One region of the Pelotomaculum schinkii genome, then DNA from elsewhere that is predicted to be linked to it. Evidence: riboswitches for the same ligand, from Rfam matches in the RefSeq annotation. Region 1 holds a riboswitch; each other region holds the start of a gene.
The links. A riboswitch is a leader RNA that binds a small molecule or an ion and turns the genes downstream of it on or off. The one in region 1 is predicted to bind molybdenum cofactor.

Region 1 (6,002 bases):
CCGGCCCCACCGTACTCCTCGGGATAAGGGATGCCTGTCCATTCCTGCTCCGCCAGTCTTTTAACGTTCTCCATCGGGAAATACCCTTCCGCGTCAACCTTTTCAGCAATGGGCTCCACATACTTTTCACAAAATTCCCTCACACTGGCGCGTATGAGTTGCTGTTCCTCTGTTAGTTGAAAGTTCATAAATATCTCTCCCTTCATGATTATCTTGGATATGAAATCTTTTGTGGGACTGGTCTACCTGCATTTGTTCATTGCCCTAAAGTGCGTATTCCGGCAATTCGGAATATTTCTGTCCGAAAGTCTGGAAATTTCCGCATCACCTCCCTTTAGAATTATTTACTCAAGCTAATACACACCAATAATTTTGTTTTCCCGGTCACTTTAAGCAGGTAGACTAGTTCTTTACTATCGCAAAACTTATACCTGATTAGACCGAATGCAATATAAAAATTTTTCTATTTTAAGCTAAAGCCGTTAGTTTTAAAGGTTTATATACCCCATGACGGCAATTCCAGGATTTATTTTTTTAGTTTGCTCTTCAGGTTCATTGCGGAGAATGGCATATTTTTTGCGTTCAAAACTAGCGACTTTGGTATTGGTGCAGAGTACAGGGTTGGCCAGCCTACAAAACCAATAACAATCAAATAATTTATTCAAGAAGGTGAGGACAAAATGGCACCCAAGTTTATGACTGCAGAGGAAGCAGTAAATTTAATCAAAACGGGGGATACAGTTGCTAGCGTCGGTTTTTTGGGAAGTTTGTTCCCGGAAGAATTGGTTATCGCATTGGAAAATCGTTTTTTAAATACCAGCACACCTCAAGATTTAACGCTCCTTTATGCGGCGGCCCAAGGCGATGGCAAAGACCGCGGGCTTAACCACCTGGCTCATGAAGGTCTGGTAAAACGGGTCATAGGCGGCCATTGGAACCTGCAGCCCAAGATGGGGAAATTGGCTATTGAAAATAAAATCGAAGCCTATAACCTGCCTCAAGGTACTTTAGCTCAACTATTCCGGGAAATAGCAGCCGGGAGGCCGGGCGTCATCACTCACGTCGGGTTGGGAACTTTTGTCGACCCACGAGTAGAGGGTGGCAAGCTGAATGAGATTACCAAAGAAGACCTTGTTGAAGTTATTACGGTTGGAGGTAAAGAGAAACTTTTCTACCCCTCGCTACCTATTAATATGGCTTTAATTCGTGCCACCAGTTCCGACGAATTAGGTAATCTAAGCCTTGAAAAGGAAGCTACTACATTAGAAATCCTGTCTATAGCTCAAGCAGCTCGCAATAGCGGGGGCATTGTTATCGCCCAGGTGGAACGAATCGCGGCGGCCGGAAGTATTGATCCCCGTCTGGTAAAAGTACCCGGCATTTTAGTCGATGTTGTTGTTACCGCTCAACCCCAAAACCACCATCAGACCTTTGGTGCAATATATAATCCCTCCTACAATGGCGAAATCCATATACCTTTAACCCAATTACCTCAATCACCCCTCGATGAACGTAAAGTAATCGCGAGGCGGTCAGCCTTTGAACTTCATCCTGATTCTATTGTCAACCTTGGGATCGGTATCCCTGAAGTAATTGCTTCTGTAGCCGCTGAAGAAGGAATAGCTGATTTTATGACCCTAACCGTAGAGGCTGGACCTGTAGGCGGGGTCCCTGCCGGGGGTTCTAATTTTGGCGCAACCACCAACCCCTATTGCATTTTAGACCAACCTTATCAATTTGATTTTTACGATGGAGGCGGTGTAGATATTGCCTTCCTGGGCATGGCGGAGATGGACAGCGAGGGTAATATCAATGTCAGTAAATTTGGGCCACGTATTACAGGTTGCGGCGGCTTTATCAACATCACTCAGAATGCCAAAAAAGTGGTATTTTGCGGTACGTTTAAAGCTGGGAAGTTAAAAGTTGGTTTTGACGGGGGTAAGCTAAATATTATTAACGAAGGTAAAGTAATGAAACTGGTGCCAAAAGTTGAACAGATTACTTTTAGCGGTTCCTACGCCCGCCAGACTGGTCAAAAGGTGCTTTATGTAACCGAAAGGGCAACCTTTGAGTTGACAGCGGAAGGTGTCATGCTTACTGAAATAGCGCCGGGGATTGATCTTGAGCGTGATGTGCTACAGCAAATGGCCTTTAAACCATTAATTTCGCCCTCATTACGAACCATGGATAATAGAATCTTCCTTATTGCCCCCATGGGAATAAAACATAATCAATAATCCGAAGATTAAGGAGTAAAATCATGCCCACCGTGCCTGTTACCGCTGGCGAGGTCAATGAGGCGAACAAGGTTGCAAAGACTGTCTTCCCTGTATGGTTAACTACACCCTCAGGGAAAGAGTTAATATTTAAATTTAAGGCTATCCTGGACAACTATTTGGAAGAATTGACCTTACTCTTGGCAGAAGAACTGGGGAAAAATCTTGAAGAAGCCGGCGGAGACACTCTTAAGGCCATTGAAGTTATAAAACAATCTTTGACCAAACCAAGCCGGGTATATCATTGGGGAGTCTGAAATATTGGGGCGGTTAATGTGTGCATATCCGTTCCCATCTCTGATTTTCCATAAGATATAATCAAATAAAGCTTATTTTTGGCAATAGCATTAAAAGACAACTAATCTAAATAAGCTGCCCTATTATCATAAACCTGCGCCAAAATTTTTAATCTGATTTAGGCGTGGGTTTTTTTGCCCTTATTATTGCTCCAGCGCTAGTAGTTCTTATGAAAAAATTTCCTTTACGTAAACTTTTCTCCGTGCTTCCATTAGTCTGGAATTTTTCTTGTTTTTCGTAATCTAACAAAATGCATGAGATATCAAACCATATCTTGTTTCCTTTTCCGGCAACCCGGAAACAGAACAACAAATCAGCCCAAAATAAAATGGCATGATATTTGCTCTATTTAAAATCATAAAAATGCTCTGACAAAGGGGGGACAAAAATGACAACCTTCAAATTAAACATGGAACATACTGTATTTTATTGATTTTTGCAGTGAACTGTTAAAGTAACGGTATAAAAGTCGGGCTCGTAGACGAAGTAGAGGTTGCACTCAGGAAGCCAGTTTCAAGGTTGTGGATTTTTGACTAATAAAGGAGTGTTATGGATGTCAACGGCTTTTGGATATTGGGGTAAAGTACTTGAAATAGATCTAAAATCCCAAACAACTAAAGAGGTTCGTCTATAGACATATAAAACGTATAACTTAATATCATAAGTCCGAGTTTACAAGGCTGTCAACGAGAGTTAATGCCGAGTTAACCATTGGGTGAAAAGGGAAACTTTTTTGCCTCCCGTGTTTGGAAAGGGCTGGGTTAACAGTGTATCTACATAGATACAATTGTTTACTAATGCAAACTGTGTTTCTTTGCGTATTAACGGACTAAGGCCTTGTTTTAGTCCGTTTTTATTTTTTAAAAAACGAAAGGTGGTTAATCAATGGGTTTACAGAAGCTGTGGCTCAAAATCAATGGTGCTGACAGAATGGTCGTTTGCGACACTGAGGAGTCTCTTGCAAGAGTACTCAGACGGCAGGGACTGACTGGCGTCAAGGTGGGCTGCGATGCCGGCCAGTGTGGAACATGTTCAGTTATACTCAATGGCGAACTTGCCAGATCATGCGTCAAGCAAATGAAGACCATCGCTGATCGCTCTAAAATCACTACAATTGAGGGTATAGGTACACCTAACAATCTTGATCCGCTCCAGCAAGCGTGGATAACATATGGCGGAATACAGTGCGGTTTCTGCACACCGGGATTCATCGTTTCTGCAAAAGCGCTATTGGACAAGAACCCCAACCCAACAAGGCAAGAAGTACGTGCATGGTTCACGAAGAACAGGAACATCTGCCGCTGCACAGGTTACAAGCCTCTGGTAGATGCAACGATGGCAGCTGCAAAGGTAATGCGCGGTGAAGCAACGATGGATGATATAACTTATAAGGTTCCGGCCGACGGAAAAATATACGGTACGCGTTTCCCAAGACGCGAAAGCGGTATAGCCAGGGTAACCGGTCTTGCCAACTATGGTGATGACATGTCTCTGCAAATGCCTGAAGATACGCTGCATCTTGCATTGGTCATCCCTGATGTGGCACATGCCAAGATCAAGAGCGTGGACTATTCTGAAGCTCTCAAGATGACAGGAGTAGCGGGCGTGGTCACGGCTAAGGACGTAAAAGGCACCAACCGCATAGCATTTCCGATAGGACATCCGCGGGCTGAATGCACCGGCCTTGAACGCCCTATAATCTGCGATGAAAAAATATTTAAGATCGGTGATGTTGTTGCAGTAGTTGCTGCAGACACACGCGATCACGCACGCGCTGCAGCAAAGGCAGTCAAAGTGGATTACGAACAACTGCCGCAGTATCTGAATCAGCTTGAAGCGATAATGCCCGATTCTGTGCAGATTCATGAGGGTGCGAACAACATCTACCTCAAGTGGCCGCTCAAAAAGGGCGCAGATACAAAGGAAATAGTAGAGAAAGCCGAAAATGTCGTCGAAGGCAGCTTCTATACGCAGAGAGAACCTCACCTGGCGCTGGAGCCTGACTGTGCGCAGGCATATATAGGTGATGACGGCATGCTGACAATACAGTACAAGAGCCAGTTCCTTTATGGAAATATAAACATGATCGCTGCCGGCATCGGTGTACCGGCCGAAAATATCAGGATTATACAAAATGAAACAGGTGGATCATTCGGATATTCCGTTTCACCTGTAACGCCGGCATATGCAGCGGTTTGTGCTCTGGCGCTGGGCAGGCCGGTATCGATCGTACTGACTTATCCTGAACACCAGATAGTGACGGGCAAACGTTCGGCGTCAAATTCCAATGTGCGCCTTGCATGCGACAAAGACGGCAAGATAAAGGCTTTAGAATACAAGCTTTGCTATGAGACAGGCGCTTATGTCGAATATACGCAGATACTGCTGCTAAAATCCCTGGTGTGCATGGGCTTCCCCTACTATATCCCGAATATCCGCGGCGTGTCGATGGCGGCATTCTCGAATTTTAGCTATTGTACAACATACAGGGCGTTTTCATTTGTACAAGCGTTTACTGCTTCCGAATCTATCATTGACATGATGGCTGAGAAGCTGGGCATAGATCCGTTTGATTTCCGCTATAAGAATATTGCACGTCCTGGTGAGACCTCATCGACTGGCCATGAGTATAATGAATATTATTATCATGAAATGATGGATATGCTGCGGCCTAAATACGAAGAGGCTAAGAAAAGAGCGAAGGCTGAGAGCACTCTTGCGAAGAAGCGCGGCGTAGGCATATCGATTGGCGCATATATCCTCGGAGATCCTACCGACCATGCCAGTGTGGCCCTTGAATTATGCAAGGACGGCAGTTTCGTCAACCACAACACCTGGCAGGACGTGGGCCAACATGCTGAAGGCAGTTGCCTGATGCTCACATATGAAGCTCTCAGGCCTTTGAATGTTCCTTTGGAAAAGATCAGGCTCGAAGCGAACGACACCAAATATTCTCCTGACACAGGTTTGTCAGGCGGCAGCCGCATGCATTACTATGCCGGAGCTGCCACAATTGACGCAGCGAACAAACTGATGGATCTTATGCGCAAGAAAGACGGCACATACCGTACTTATGACGAGATGGTGGCCGAAGGCTTACCAACAATGGTAGAAGGTTATGCATCTTCACCCCAGGGAGTCACCAAGTTCCTCGATGCGAACACTGGTCAGGGATTTGCCTACCACGAGAAGCTCTACAGCATATACATGGCAGAAGTGGAAATTGACTCTGTCACCGGCAAGACGAAGGTGTTAAAGGCGACATGTGTGGCTGACATAGGCAAGATAGGTAACCTGCAGGGTGTTGAGGGCCAGGCATATGGCGGGATGTCACATTGTGTCGGCTTTGCGCTCAAGGAAGATTTCAGCGATCCCAAGAAGCACTCTACTCTTAGAGGTGCCGGAATACTCGAATGCGAAGAAATGCCG
Region 2 (6,002 bases), on a different contig from region 1:
CGGAGGATGCCGCGGCCAGAGAAACTTTTGTCAGACAAGCTTTCACACCTGGTGCAAACCTGTTGGATTATTTCAAAAAAAAGGTATCACCCGAGACCTTTGGTTTTATCTTAAGCCATGCGGTCAGGCCCTTTATGAAGCTATACGCCCGGCAGGTTTCTGCTTTTTATGACCCGGAGCAGTGGTATAAAGGAACTTGCCCGGTATGCGGCGCCAGGCCCACCCTGGCCTTGCTGGAAAAGGAGGACAAGAAGAGATATCTCTATTGCGGTCTGTGCGAGGCAAGGTGGCGGTTCCAACGTCTGGGCTGCCCATATTGTTTGAACCACGAATCGCGGTTCTTCACGGTGGATGGCATGGAGCAATACCGCGTTTATTATTGCGACAACTGCCACGGCTATATTAAAACTGTCAACGAGTCCATGCTAGATAGCAGCAGTTTGGATTTATTCTGGGAAGATATCAATACAGTCCATCTGGACCTGCTGGCCATGCAGGAAGGTTATGTCAATCGACCAGCTGAAATTATTGAAAAATAATATAATTCCAGCAGGAGATCTGTCTGAAATGGCGTAATTAAAATTGTAAATATTTGAAAGGGGTGTAATTTTATATGCCGCACATAGGAGCTCCCGAGTTGATCCTTGTTTTGGCGCTGGCTTTAATTATCTTTGGACCCGGCAAATTACCCGACCTTGGTAAGGCGGTTGGTAAAACGATTAAAGAATTTCGCCGTTCCTCCAACGAAATAATGAACGATGTGGAAACAGTAGCCAGTGGTGACAAAAAAGAAGAACAACAGCTGATTAAGGCAGCAAAAAGTTAAAAACCCCCCATCCCAAAACCGCCCGTCATATTAGTGAGGGAATAAACGATGGCTAAAAAAACCGACGAAATGACCATTATTTCGCATTTGGAAGAACTGCGTCGGGTTTTAATTGTTTCCATTATTTCAACAACCGTACTTGCTGTGGCAGCATATTTTTTCAGCGACAAAATTTTAGCGTTTCTGATGGAACCGCTCACTACACTTGGCCAGGGCGTATTTTTCACCGCGGTCACGGGGGCTATATTTGCTAAAATCAAGATATCTTTTTTCGCAGGTTTTCTGGCAGCCCTGCCAATAATTTTGTGGCAAATCTGGAGTTTTGTCGTTCCTGCTTTAAAGAAGAAAGAAAAGTTATATTTTACACTTTTCGTTTTGGTCTCCTTTATCAGCTTTGTGGCGGGAGTCGCCTTCGGTTTTTTCGGTGTCTTCCGAATAGGGGTAGCGTTTCTGCTCCAGTTTGCCGGCCCCACTCTGACTCCACTTCTGACAATCGACAAGTATATTTCTTTTATTATTTCCTTTCTTCTGCCTTTTGGAATCGTATTCGAGTTTCCATTGGTAAGTTTTTTCCTGGCCAAACTGGAACTGGTAACATATGCCTTTTTTGCCCGGAACCGCCGTTATGCGATACTGGGGGTCGTAGCCCTGGCAGCGATAATCACTCCTACCCCGGACTTGATTACCTGCCTCATCGTCAGCGGCCCCATGTATTTACTTTTTGAAGTAAGCGTGCTGGTTGTACGCATCGTCGAACGCAGGATTGCTCGCAGGAAGGAACGTGAGCGACTGGCCGAAATGGCGGAACCGGCAGTCACAGTTAAATAAACAAGGCTGTGGATATTAATGGTGAAAGGAGGCTTCTAATTTTAAGAATATTCTATAGATAATAAATTTTCTGGAGAGAGGGGCACCAAATTTACTCCGAACCTGGCAATCTAAGGCTTAATAAGCTATGATTTCCAGGTCGTTAGGGTATATAAGGGAAACCTGTATGCCTCCCATTTGGAAAGGAGTAGCGTCATTTAGCTATTTACGCGCACTTTTTTGGATAAGGAGGTCAGGTTTGTGAAGCAAAAGATTAGCCGTCGCGATTTTCTGAAGATACTTGGAATTGGTACCGCCGGGTCGGCCTTGCTTAATGGCGTAACAGCCGTGCCGGCCTTAGCCAGCACGGCGGAAGACAAGCTGCCTACCTTCGCTTTGGGTGAATTTAAACTGGCCAAGGCCAAAGAAACCCCTTCAGTTTGCGCTTTTTGCGGGGTTGGCTGCGGCCTTATTGTTTATTCGAATGAAGAAGGCAGGGTTTTGAACATAGAAGGAGATCCGGACAACCCGAATAATGAAGGCACCATGTGCTGCAAAGGCATCGCGCTTGGCGACGCCAACACTATTATCGACCCGAAGAGCCGCAAGCGTACAGTTAATGACCGGCGGATTATGGACGTTCTATACCGCGCCCCCGGCGGGACCAAGTGGGAGAAGAAGGATTGGGAATGGGCTCTTAGTGAAATAGCCAAACGGGTCAAAAATACCCGTGACGCCGCCTTTGAAGAAAAGGACGCGAATGGTGTCACCGTTAACCGTACCCAGGCCATCGCCCATATCGGCAGCGCCTCCTGCGATAACGAAGAGAATTACCTCTTTCAAAAGATGATGCGGTCATTAGGGGTCATCAACATCGACCACCACGCCCGCCTCTGACACTCCTCCACAGTGGCCGGTCTTGGCCAAACATTTGGCAGGGGTGTTATGACCAACAGCTTTACGGATTACAAAAACACGGACGTTTTCCTGATTATCGGCGCCAACCCGGCGGAGAACCACCCGCAGGTTATGCGCCACATGGGCAGGGCCATGGCCGAAAGAGGCGCCAAGGTTATTGTCGTTGATCCCAGGTTTACCAAAACGGCAACCAAAGCAAATATTTACGCTCCTCTACGCCCTGGCACCGATATCGCATTTCTTTACGGTATTATGAATTACGCTCTTGAAAACAACTTATACTTCCATGACTATGTCGCCAATTATACCAACGCCTCATATCTTGTGAGCCCTGAATATGCCCTTAACGAAGGAGCGTTTAGCGGTTTAACGGAGAAAGACGGCAAATTCTCCTATGACACTACAAGCTGGCAGTACCAAAAAGACGGGGATACCATTAGAAAAGACCCCTCCTTGCAGAATCCTTTCTGTGTATTCCAAATTCTGAAGAATCAGGTCGCCCGCTATGATATCAAAACCGTATGCAGCATCACCGGTACTCCGGAAGATGTATATAAGAAAGTCTGTGATCTCTATTGCTCCACCGGCAAGCCCGATAAGGCCGGCAACCTGATTTACGCCATGGGTATTACCCAGCACACCTACGGCAGCCAGAACGTCCGGGCAACCGCCATGCTGCAGCTGCTGCTCGGCAACATCGGCATCGCCGGCGGCGGCGTCAACGCCCAGCGGGGTGAGTCAAACGTGCAGGGTTCCACGGATCAGGGGATCCTCTATCACCTGCTCACCGGTTACCTGGGTTCACCGAGCGCGACCGCCCATGCTAATTTGCAGGAATACATCGAGAAGGAAACGCCCAAGACAGGTTACTGGTCGAACAAACCAAAGTTTTTAATCAGCATGCTCAAAGCATGGTATGGGGATAAGGCAAACAAAGAAAACGACTTCTGCTTTGACTACATTCCCAAACACGACGGTAAAGACCACTCCCATATGGCCATTTACGAGGCTATGGCAGCCGGTACAGTCAAAGGCTATTTTGCCTGGGGACAAAACCCGGCGGTCGGCGGCCCCAACGCCCTTGCCGCGCGCAGCGCGCTGGAAAACCTGGACTGGATGGTGGCTGTCGACCTGTTTGAAACAGAAACCGCCGCCTTCTGGAAGCGTCCCGGCGTCAACCCGGCCGATATCAAAACAGAGGTTTTCCTCCTGCCGACCGCTTTCTCTTACGAAAAAGAGGGCACTGTCGCCAACAGCTCGCGCTGGATCCAGTGGCGCTGGAAGGCCGTGGAACCGCCCGGGCAGGCCAAGAGCGACCTGTGGATTGCCTATAATATGTTTAAGGCCATCCGTAAGGAGTACCAATCCGGCGGCAAATTCACCGACCCGATTAACAACCTGGTCTGGGACTACGACATGCCCGGCCACGACGAGCCGGATATCATCAAAATAGCCAATGAGATGAACGGTTATGTAGTGGGGGATGGAACCATTCTGGATTCTTTCGCCAAATTAAAAGATGACGGCACTACGGCTTGCGGTATATGGATTTACGCCGGCTACATGTTTGTCGATCCGGTGGCCAAAGTACCTGCTTCACAGCGGCGCGACCGTGAAGACAAAAGCGGCCTGGGGCTCTTCCCCAAATGGACGTTTGCCTGGCCTGTCAACAGACGTATCGTATATAACCGCAACTCTGCCGACCCGTCCGGCAGACCTTGGGATCCGAAAAGAATGCTGGTTTCCTGGGATGGAACACAATGGGTCAACAACGACGTGCCTGACTTCGGGTTTAAGGATGCCGCAACCGGGGCCTTTATTACTCCGGACAAGTCGGCCGTCAATTCCTTTATCATGACCACCGAAGGACAAGGGCGCCTGTTTGCTCCAACGGGTATGAAAGACGGGCCGTTGCCTGAGCACTACGAGCCGGTTGAAAGCCCGGTTAAAAATGCCATGGGCAAATACCAAAGCAACCCTCTGGCAACCAGGTACAAGGGTGACTTTGCCAGGCTGGCGGAAACAGCCAGCCCAGATTTCCCCTACATCGGCACCACACCACGTCTGGTCGAACACTATCAGAGCGGCGCCGTCACTAGAAACTGCCCCACCCTGGCTGAAATACAGCCGGAAATGTTCGCCCAGATTTCTTTAAGCCTGGCCAATAAGTTGGGCGTCAAACCCGGCGACTGGGTGCTGGTAAGCTCCGCGCGAGGCGAAATCAAATGCAGGGCCAATGTCATGCCTGTGGTTAAGCCGCTGCAAGTGGCCGGCAAGGAATTGGAAATAGTCAGTCTGCCATGGCACTGGGGTTACCAGGGAAGGGTACCGGGCGCATCTGCCAACGAGCTCTCTCCCGCAGTCGGTGATCCCAACACCATGATTCCCGAATCCAAGGCTTTCCTGGTTAATATCAGAAAAGCGTAGGTTCATAAAATTCTGCTCACGCTTTAACTCCAAGCAGAAACCGGAGGTGTTAAGATGTCGAAAGGTGTTTTGGTAGACGTTACCAGATGCATTGACTGCAAGAGCTGCATGGTCGCCTGCAAAGTATGGAACGATTTACCATCCAGAAAGACGGAGTTTTCAAATGACCTGGATGCGGGGCAATTAAATTCCGACACATATACGGTAGTAAACAACTGCATCAGTGAAAACGGCGGCGAGGTGGTCTGGCGCTTTGTCAAAAGACAGTGCATGCACTGCAAAGAGCCCGCCTGCGAGTCGGCCTGCTTCACCCACTCGTTCGTTAAAACCAAGGAAGGGGCGGTTATTTACAAGCCAACCGTGGTTGACCAGGACTACTGCGTGGGCTGCCGTTACTGCATGATCGCCTGCCCCTTTGGCGTACCGACGTTTCAGTGGGAAAAAGCATTCCCCTACGTTGAAAAATGTACTTTTTGCTATGAACGCACTCAGCAAGGCCTTAAAACCGCCTGTACCCAGGCCTGCCCCACCGGCGCTTTGAAATTCGGGGACAGGGAAGAACTGCTGGCCGAGGCCTGGCAGAGGATTAACAACAATCCCAACTACGTCAAGCATGTCTACGGAGAAAAAGAGTACGGCGGCACGTCCTGGCTGTATATTTCAGACGTCCCCTTCGCTCAGCTGGGCTTTAAGACAGAAGTATTCAACCGTCCTGTTACGGAAAAATCAATCCCCTCCTTGACCTGGGATGTGCTCAAGTGGACCCCCTACATCTTCGTCGGGTGGGGCGCCCTCTTGACCGCTATGCGCGCTTACACCAAGAGGCGCGCTGAGGTGCACAATGAGGAGGAAATGTACGGTCCTGTTGATCCCAAGGAGTAAATTTCAGTTAACTGGAGGTGAGAATATATGTACGGAAGAAATTGGAGCTTTAGAATTACCTGGTTCAGAATACTGTTGATCATATTAGTCCTTGGCGCGGCTGCAGCTTGCCTGTACCGTTTCATCTTCGGCCTAGGGGCTG
Region 3 (6,002 bases), 460 kb from region 1:
AGTTGCTGTATGCCCTTTATTGAAACTTTCTGATTCCTAAAATTAGGACTGATTCCAGTAGATTATTATGTTAGATAAATCTTACCCAAAAGGAAATATTATAAAATAACTCTTATTTAATCAACTAACTTTCATATAAGAATAACCTGCCTTTTTAATATATTGATTACAATAACTACCTTTGGAGCCTGCATTCATCAATTCATTATAAACTTCTTCCGGTACACCAAAATACTGGTAAATACCACTCTTAATAAACTCGATTTCAAGAGTTAATGTTTCACTCTCATATCCTACTGATGCTAAATTACTTGATTCAACCGGAATTCTAATCATTTTTTCTCCTCCTAAGTTAAAAGTTTGTTTATCGACATATTATTACATTTAACCATTCTGAAAGAAAGAATATTTCCTTCAACAGTTACTATTAGCAGAACAATTGCTAACTTCAAACATTGTTTACCGCCAAACACACTATGAGATCTCTAAATCTAAAAAGAAACCGGCTCCCGTATTATATGGGAGCCGGTTTCTTCAAGTAATACTTAACTTGCCTTCTCTACCTTCACCGCGCAGACCTTGTATTCGGGAATCTTGGAGATCGGGTCGCGCGCCGCGTTAGTTAACTTGTTGATCGGCACATCCGGGTATTGGAACGAGGTAAACACCATACCCGGCATTACAATTTCAGTAATTTTGGCAGCCAGTTCCACTTCACCGCGGCGGGAGGTAACCTTGACCTTGTCGCCTTCCGCGATCCCCAGCTTGGCAGCGTCAATGCAGTTAATCTCAAGGTATTCCGTCGGGTAGAATACCTCCAGGGCGCCGGTCCGCTGGGTCATGGTACCGGTGTGGTAGTGGTATCTCCTGCGTCCGGTGCTGAGGATGAGCGGGTACTCCTCATCGGGCATTTCGTTGGGCGGAATATACTCCACCGGGTGGAACTTGCCCAGCCCGCGACCGAATTTGCCGGCGTGGAGGAACTTGGTGCCGGGGTGCTCGGGTGTCGGGCAGGGCCACTGCAGGCTGCCCTGTTCCAGCCTGGCGTAGTTGATGCCGCCGTAGGACGGGGTGACTTTGGCTATCTCTTCCATAATCTCACTGGCTGAGCCGTAATTCATGGGATATCCAAGCGCATTAGAAACCATGCAGATAATTTCCCAGTCGGGCTTGGCCTCTCCCGGCGGCTCGACTGCCTTGCGTACGCGCTGGACACGCCGCTCGGTATTGCTGAAGGTGCCGTCCTTCTCGGCAAAGCTTGCCGCGGGCAGGACCACATCGGCCAGCTGCGCCGTCTCAGTCAGGAAGATGTCCTGCACTACCAGGAAATCAAGCGACTCCAGGTTGTGCGCGGCATGGTTGGCGTCAGGATCCGACAGGACCGGGTTCTCGCCCATGATGTAGATAGCTTTTACAGATTTACCTGCTTCGTCGATAATTTCACCGACAGTTAAGCCCGGCTTGGACGGGAGCTCGTCAACACCCCAGGCGGACGAGAACTTGGTCCGGTTCGCCTCAAGAGCCACCGGCTGGTAGGCGGGGAAGAAGGCCGGCAGCGCGCCCATGTCGCAGGCGCCCTGGACGTTGTTCTGGCCGCGCAGCGGGTTAACCCCGCTGGACTCCTTGCCGATCTGGCCGCAGAGCATGGTCAGGTTGGCCACGGCAAAGACGTTGTGCGTACCGCAGATATGCTGGGTCAGGCCCATGGTGTAGAGGATAGTGGCGTTTTTGGCCTTGGCGTAGCCCCTGGCCACTTCCTTGATGGTTTCCGCCGGCACGCCGGTTATTTCCGAAACATAATCAGGCGTATACTTGGCAACTGTTTCTCTTAACGCTTCAAAATCCTCGGTGCGCTCTGTTACAAATTCCTTGTTCCAGAGACCCTCGGCAATAATCACGTTGGCCAGGCCGTTTAACAGGGCAATATCAGATCCGGAATTAATCCGGAGGTGGTAATTGGCCAAGCCGGCTATTTCAGTCTTACGGGGGTCAACCACAGCCAGGGTGGCCCCTTTACGCAAGGCTTTTTTGACCTGTATGCCGATGACGGGGTGTCCTTCGGTGGTATTGGTCCCGGTGGTAAGGATAAAGTCAGCATCGGCAATTTCCTGGATGCTGTTGGTCATAGCGCCGCTTCCAAACGCTGCCGCCAGACCGGCGACAGTAGGAGCGTGTCAGAGACGGGCGCAGTGGTCGATACTGTTGGTACCGAGCGCTGCGCGTGCCAGTTTGTTCATTAAATAGTTTTCTTCGTTGGTGCAGCGGGCGGAGGAAAGGATGGCAATGGCTTCCGGACCGTAGCTGTCCTTAACCGCGCCAAACTTCTCCTTCACCAAAGCGATAGCTTCATCCCAGGTAGCTTCCTCAAACTTACCGTCCTTCTTAATCAGAGGCTTCTTCAGACGGTCCGGGTGGTTGATAAACCCGTAGCCAAAGCGGCCTTTGACGCACAGGGCGCGTCCATTGACATCGCCTTCGGTCGAGGTGACCCCGATGACTTTGCCGTCCTTGACATTAAGGTCGAAAGAGCAGCCTACACCGCAGTAAGGACAGGTAGTGGTTACTTTTTCTATTTCCCACTTGCGGGCTTTGCCGAGCATCCCTTTTTCGCTCAGGGCGCCGACCGGGCAAACTGATACGCAGTTGCCGCAAAAGACACAGTTGGATATATCCGTGTCGCTATAGGGCGAGCCCATGGCAGGGGTGACAATGGAGTTAAAACCGCGGAAAGCAAAATCGATTACGTTGTTGCCCTGGATTTCCTGGCACATCCGGACGCACTTGCCGCACAGGATGCACTTGTTCATATCCCGTACGATAAACGGGTTGTCTTCTTCGATCGGGTAGCTGTGTTTTTCACCCGGAAAAGCGCCGGCCTTGACTCCGTAATAGTAGGCGTATTCCTGCAGTTTGCATTCGCCGTTCTTGTTACAGGTAAGGCAGTCCTCGGGGTGGTTGGCCAACAGGAGTTCCAGGTTGGTCTTGCGCGCTTCTAATACCGCCTCTGAGGCAGTGTATACAACCATGCCCTCGGTAGCCTCGGTCACACAGGAGGCCGGCAGGTTGCGGGCGCCCGGTATTTCCACCACACAAATGCGGCAGGCGCCAGGTTTGCTGAGTTCCGGGTCATGGCAGAAGGTGGGGATGAAGATACCCACACTCTCCGCTGCTTCCAGGACCGTGGAACCTTTCGGCGCCGTGACCTGGACACCGTCTATGGTAAGCGTAACGGTTGCCACCATTTAAAACCTCCCTTAAAAACTTCACTCCTTTCCAAATTGCGGGAGGCGCAGCAGTTTCCCACTGAACCCTATCGGCCAGCTATCATGCCCTGTGGTTTAGACAGTATGGCTCGGAGTTCATTTATATAGTTAAACAATAAGTGGTTTTATTTCTCCAGCTCTTTGAGCTTGGACAGCACATCTTCCAGCTCCAGCGCTTCCGGCCAGGATACTTCAACAAACTCTCCGTCTTTCTTGAGCATTGGGGTAAGAGGCTGGTCGCTGTAACGCAGCTCCATGCCGAGCCGTCCTTTCAGGCAGAGCGGGCGGCCCTGGCCCGGCGCCTTTGCTGACACGCCGACAACCTTGTCACCCTTGTAATTGAGGTCAAACTGGCAGCCGGCATCACAGAAGGAGCAGGTGACCTGTTTTTTCGCAATTTCATAGGTCCGGCCCTTACCGGCCAGGTTGGCGTAGTTCAGGGCGCCAACAGGGCACACAGCCACGCAGCGGGCGCAGGATACACAGTCAGATTCGGCCAGGTTGGTATCCATAGCCGGCGCCACCCTGGTCTGGAAGCCCCGGTAGGCAAAGTCAATGACCTGGCGTTCCTGAACTTGAGCACAGGTACGGACACACCTGCCGCACAGGATGCACTTGTTCAGGTCACGGGTGATATACGGGTTGGAATTATCAATGGGATAGCTATGCTTTTCACCTTTAAAGCCTGATTCCCGTATCCCATAGCGGTAAGCGTAGTCCTGCAGCCGGCAGTCCCCGTTCTTGTCACAGGTCAGGCAATCAGCCGGATGGTTGGCCAACAAGAGTTCGATAATGGTCTTGCGAGCTTCCACCACGTCGGGTGACTCCGTCTCAACCACCATGCCGTTGGTAGCTTCCGTAACACAGGAAGCCATCAACGTCCGCGCTCCTTTAATATTAACAACACATATGCGGCAGCCGCCATAACCGGGATTTTCCGGATCATGGCAGAAGGTGGGGATGAAGAAACCAGCTTCCCTGGCTGCGTCCAGTACCCTGGTCCCAGCCGGGACAGTCACTTCTTTGCCGTTGATGGTAAGGGTTACATTAGCCAATTTTCACCCTCCCCCTACGCTTTGTATATGGCGTTAAATTTACACTTGCTAATGCAGGCGCCGCACTTGATACATACAGCCGGATCAATTGAGTGAGGCTGTTTCTTCTCGCCGGTTATGGCCCCGGCCGGGCAGGCTCTCAAGCATGCGCCGCAGCCTGTGCACTTCTCCGCATCGATCGTATAAACCAGAAGGGCTGCGCAGACTCCGGCCGGGCAACGTTTATCGACGATGTGCGCTACATATTCATCACGGAAGTATTCCAGGGTACTTATAATCGGGTTCGGACAGGTTTGTCCAAGACCGCATAATGCTGAATTTTTAATCACCCTTGACAGCCGATCCAGGGTGTCGAGGTCCTCCATTTCACCTTTACCGTCGCAGATTTTTTGCAAGATCTCGAGCATCCTTTTGGTCCCCTCGCGGCAGGGAGTACATTTGCCGCAGGACTCGTTCTGGGTAAAGTTCAAGAAGAACTTGGCCACGTCAACCATACAGGTGGTTTGGTCCATGACCACCAAGCCGCCGGAACCCATCATGGAACCTGCCTCAGTCAGCGATTCATAATCAATCTTAAGGTCCAGTTTTGATTCGGGGAGGCAGCCGCCTGAAGGCCCGCCGCTCTGCACGGCCTTGAACTTCCCGCCGCCCTGGATACCGCCGGCAACATTGAAGATAACTTCTCTCAAGGTAATGCCCATGGGGACTTCGCACAAACCAGTTTTATTTATTTTACCGGTCAGGCAAAAGACTTTACTGCCCTTGCTCTTCTCGGTACCCATAGCCGCATACCAGTCGGCGCCTTTCCTGAGGATGAAGGGTACGTTGGCGTAAGTTTCCACGTTGTTAAGACAGGTCGGCTTCTCCCACAAACCCGAATTGGCGGGGAAAGGCGGGCGGACACGCGGCATCCCGCGCTTGCCCTCGATGGAATTCAAAAGGGCGGTCTCTTCGCCGCAGACGAAGGCGCCGGCGCCGGCCTTGATTCTAATATGGAAGTTGAAGCCGGAATCCAGGATGTTTTCACCCAATATGCCGAGCTCTTCAGCCTGGGCGATGGCCAGGTTGAGCCGGCGGATGGCCAGCGGATATTCAGCCCGGCAGTAGATGCACCCCTCATCGGCGCCGATCGCGTAACCGGCGATCATCATTCCTTCCAGGATCGCGTGCGGATCACCCTCGAGCACGCTGCGGTCCATGAACGCGCCCGGGTCGCCCTCGTCAGCGTTACACACGGCATATTTCTTATCCCCCTGGGCATTATATACAAATTGCCACTTCATGCCGGTGGAGAACCCGCCGCCGCCACGGCCTCTTAAACCGGATTTCTTAACTTCATCAATAACCGCCTGGCGTTCCATGCCGAGAGCTTTTTCGAGGCCCTCGTAACCGCCGGTGGCAATGTATTCACCAATGTTTTCAGGGTTTGTCCGGCCAAGACGGGAGGTAACTGAACGGACCTGCTTCTCGTAATAAGGGGATTGTTCCATAATGTCAATGCCTTCGTAAGGGGTGGCCTCGCCGGGAATCTGGATGGCCGCCCACTCATACACCGGCGTCTTGTTTATGACGTGGCTATCAAGCAGCTGAGCAACTTTATCAGGGAAAATATCCCCGTACACAACACTGGCAGCGCCCGGCAGGGCTATTTCAACCATCGGTTCACGGTAACACATCCCAATGC

Region 2: it holds a riboswitch for molybdenum cofactor, as region 1 does, so the genes downstream of both, fdnG (formate dehydrogenase-N subunit alpha) here and Psch_RS18720 (molybdopterin-dependent oxidoreductase) in region 1, are expected to answer to the same signal.
Region 3: it holds a riboswitch for molybdenum cofactor, as region 1 does, so the genes downstream of both, fdhF (formate dehydrogenase subunit alpha) here and Psch_RS18720 (molybdopterin-dependent oxidoreductase) in region 1, are expected to answer to the same signal.

Annotation. Positions count from the first base shown of each region.
Region 1 is NZ_QFGA01000003.1:508,467-514,468, reverse strand. It holds gene Psch_RS18735 (acyl-CoA dehydrogenase) at 1-188, opposite strand, end outside; gene Psch_RS18730 (acyl CoA:acetate/3-ketoacid CoA transferase) at 681-2,237, shown strand; gene Psch_RS18725 (aldehyde dehydrogenase family protein) at 2,261-2,533, shown strand; molybdenum cofactor riboswitch at 3,226-3,346, shown strand; gene Psch_RS18720 (molybdopterin-dependent oxidoreductase) at 3,459-6,002, shown strand, end outside.
Region 2 is NZ_QFGA01000002.1:14,250-20,251, forward strand. It holds gene Psch_RS11065 (formate dehydrogenase accessory protein FdhE) at 1-539, shown strand, start outside; gene tatA (twin-arginine translocase TatA/TatE family subunit) at 614-826, shown strand; gene tatC (twin-arginine translocase subunit TatC) at 875-1,654, shown strand; molybdenum cofactor riboswitch at 1,737-1,858, shown strand; gene fdnG (formate dehydrogenase-N subunit alpha) at 1,895-4,978, shown strand; gene Psch_RS11085 (4Fe-4S dicluster domain-containing protein) at 5,033-5,860, shown strand; gene nrfD (NrfD/PsrC family molybdoenzyme membrane anchor subunit) at 5,888-6,002, shown strand, end outside.
Region 3 is NZ_QFGA01000003.1:43,767-49,768, reverse strand. It holds gene Psch_RS16305 (KTSC domain-containing protein) at 121-336, opposite strand; gene fdhF (formate dehydrogenase subunit alpha) at 546-3,239, opposite strand; molybdenum cofactor riboswitch at 3,251-3,370, opposite strand; gene Psch_RS16295 (NADH-quinone oxidoreductase subunit G) at 3,389-4,318, opposite strand; gene nuoF (NADH-quinone oxidoreductase subunit NuoF) at 4,333-6,002, opposite strand, start outside.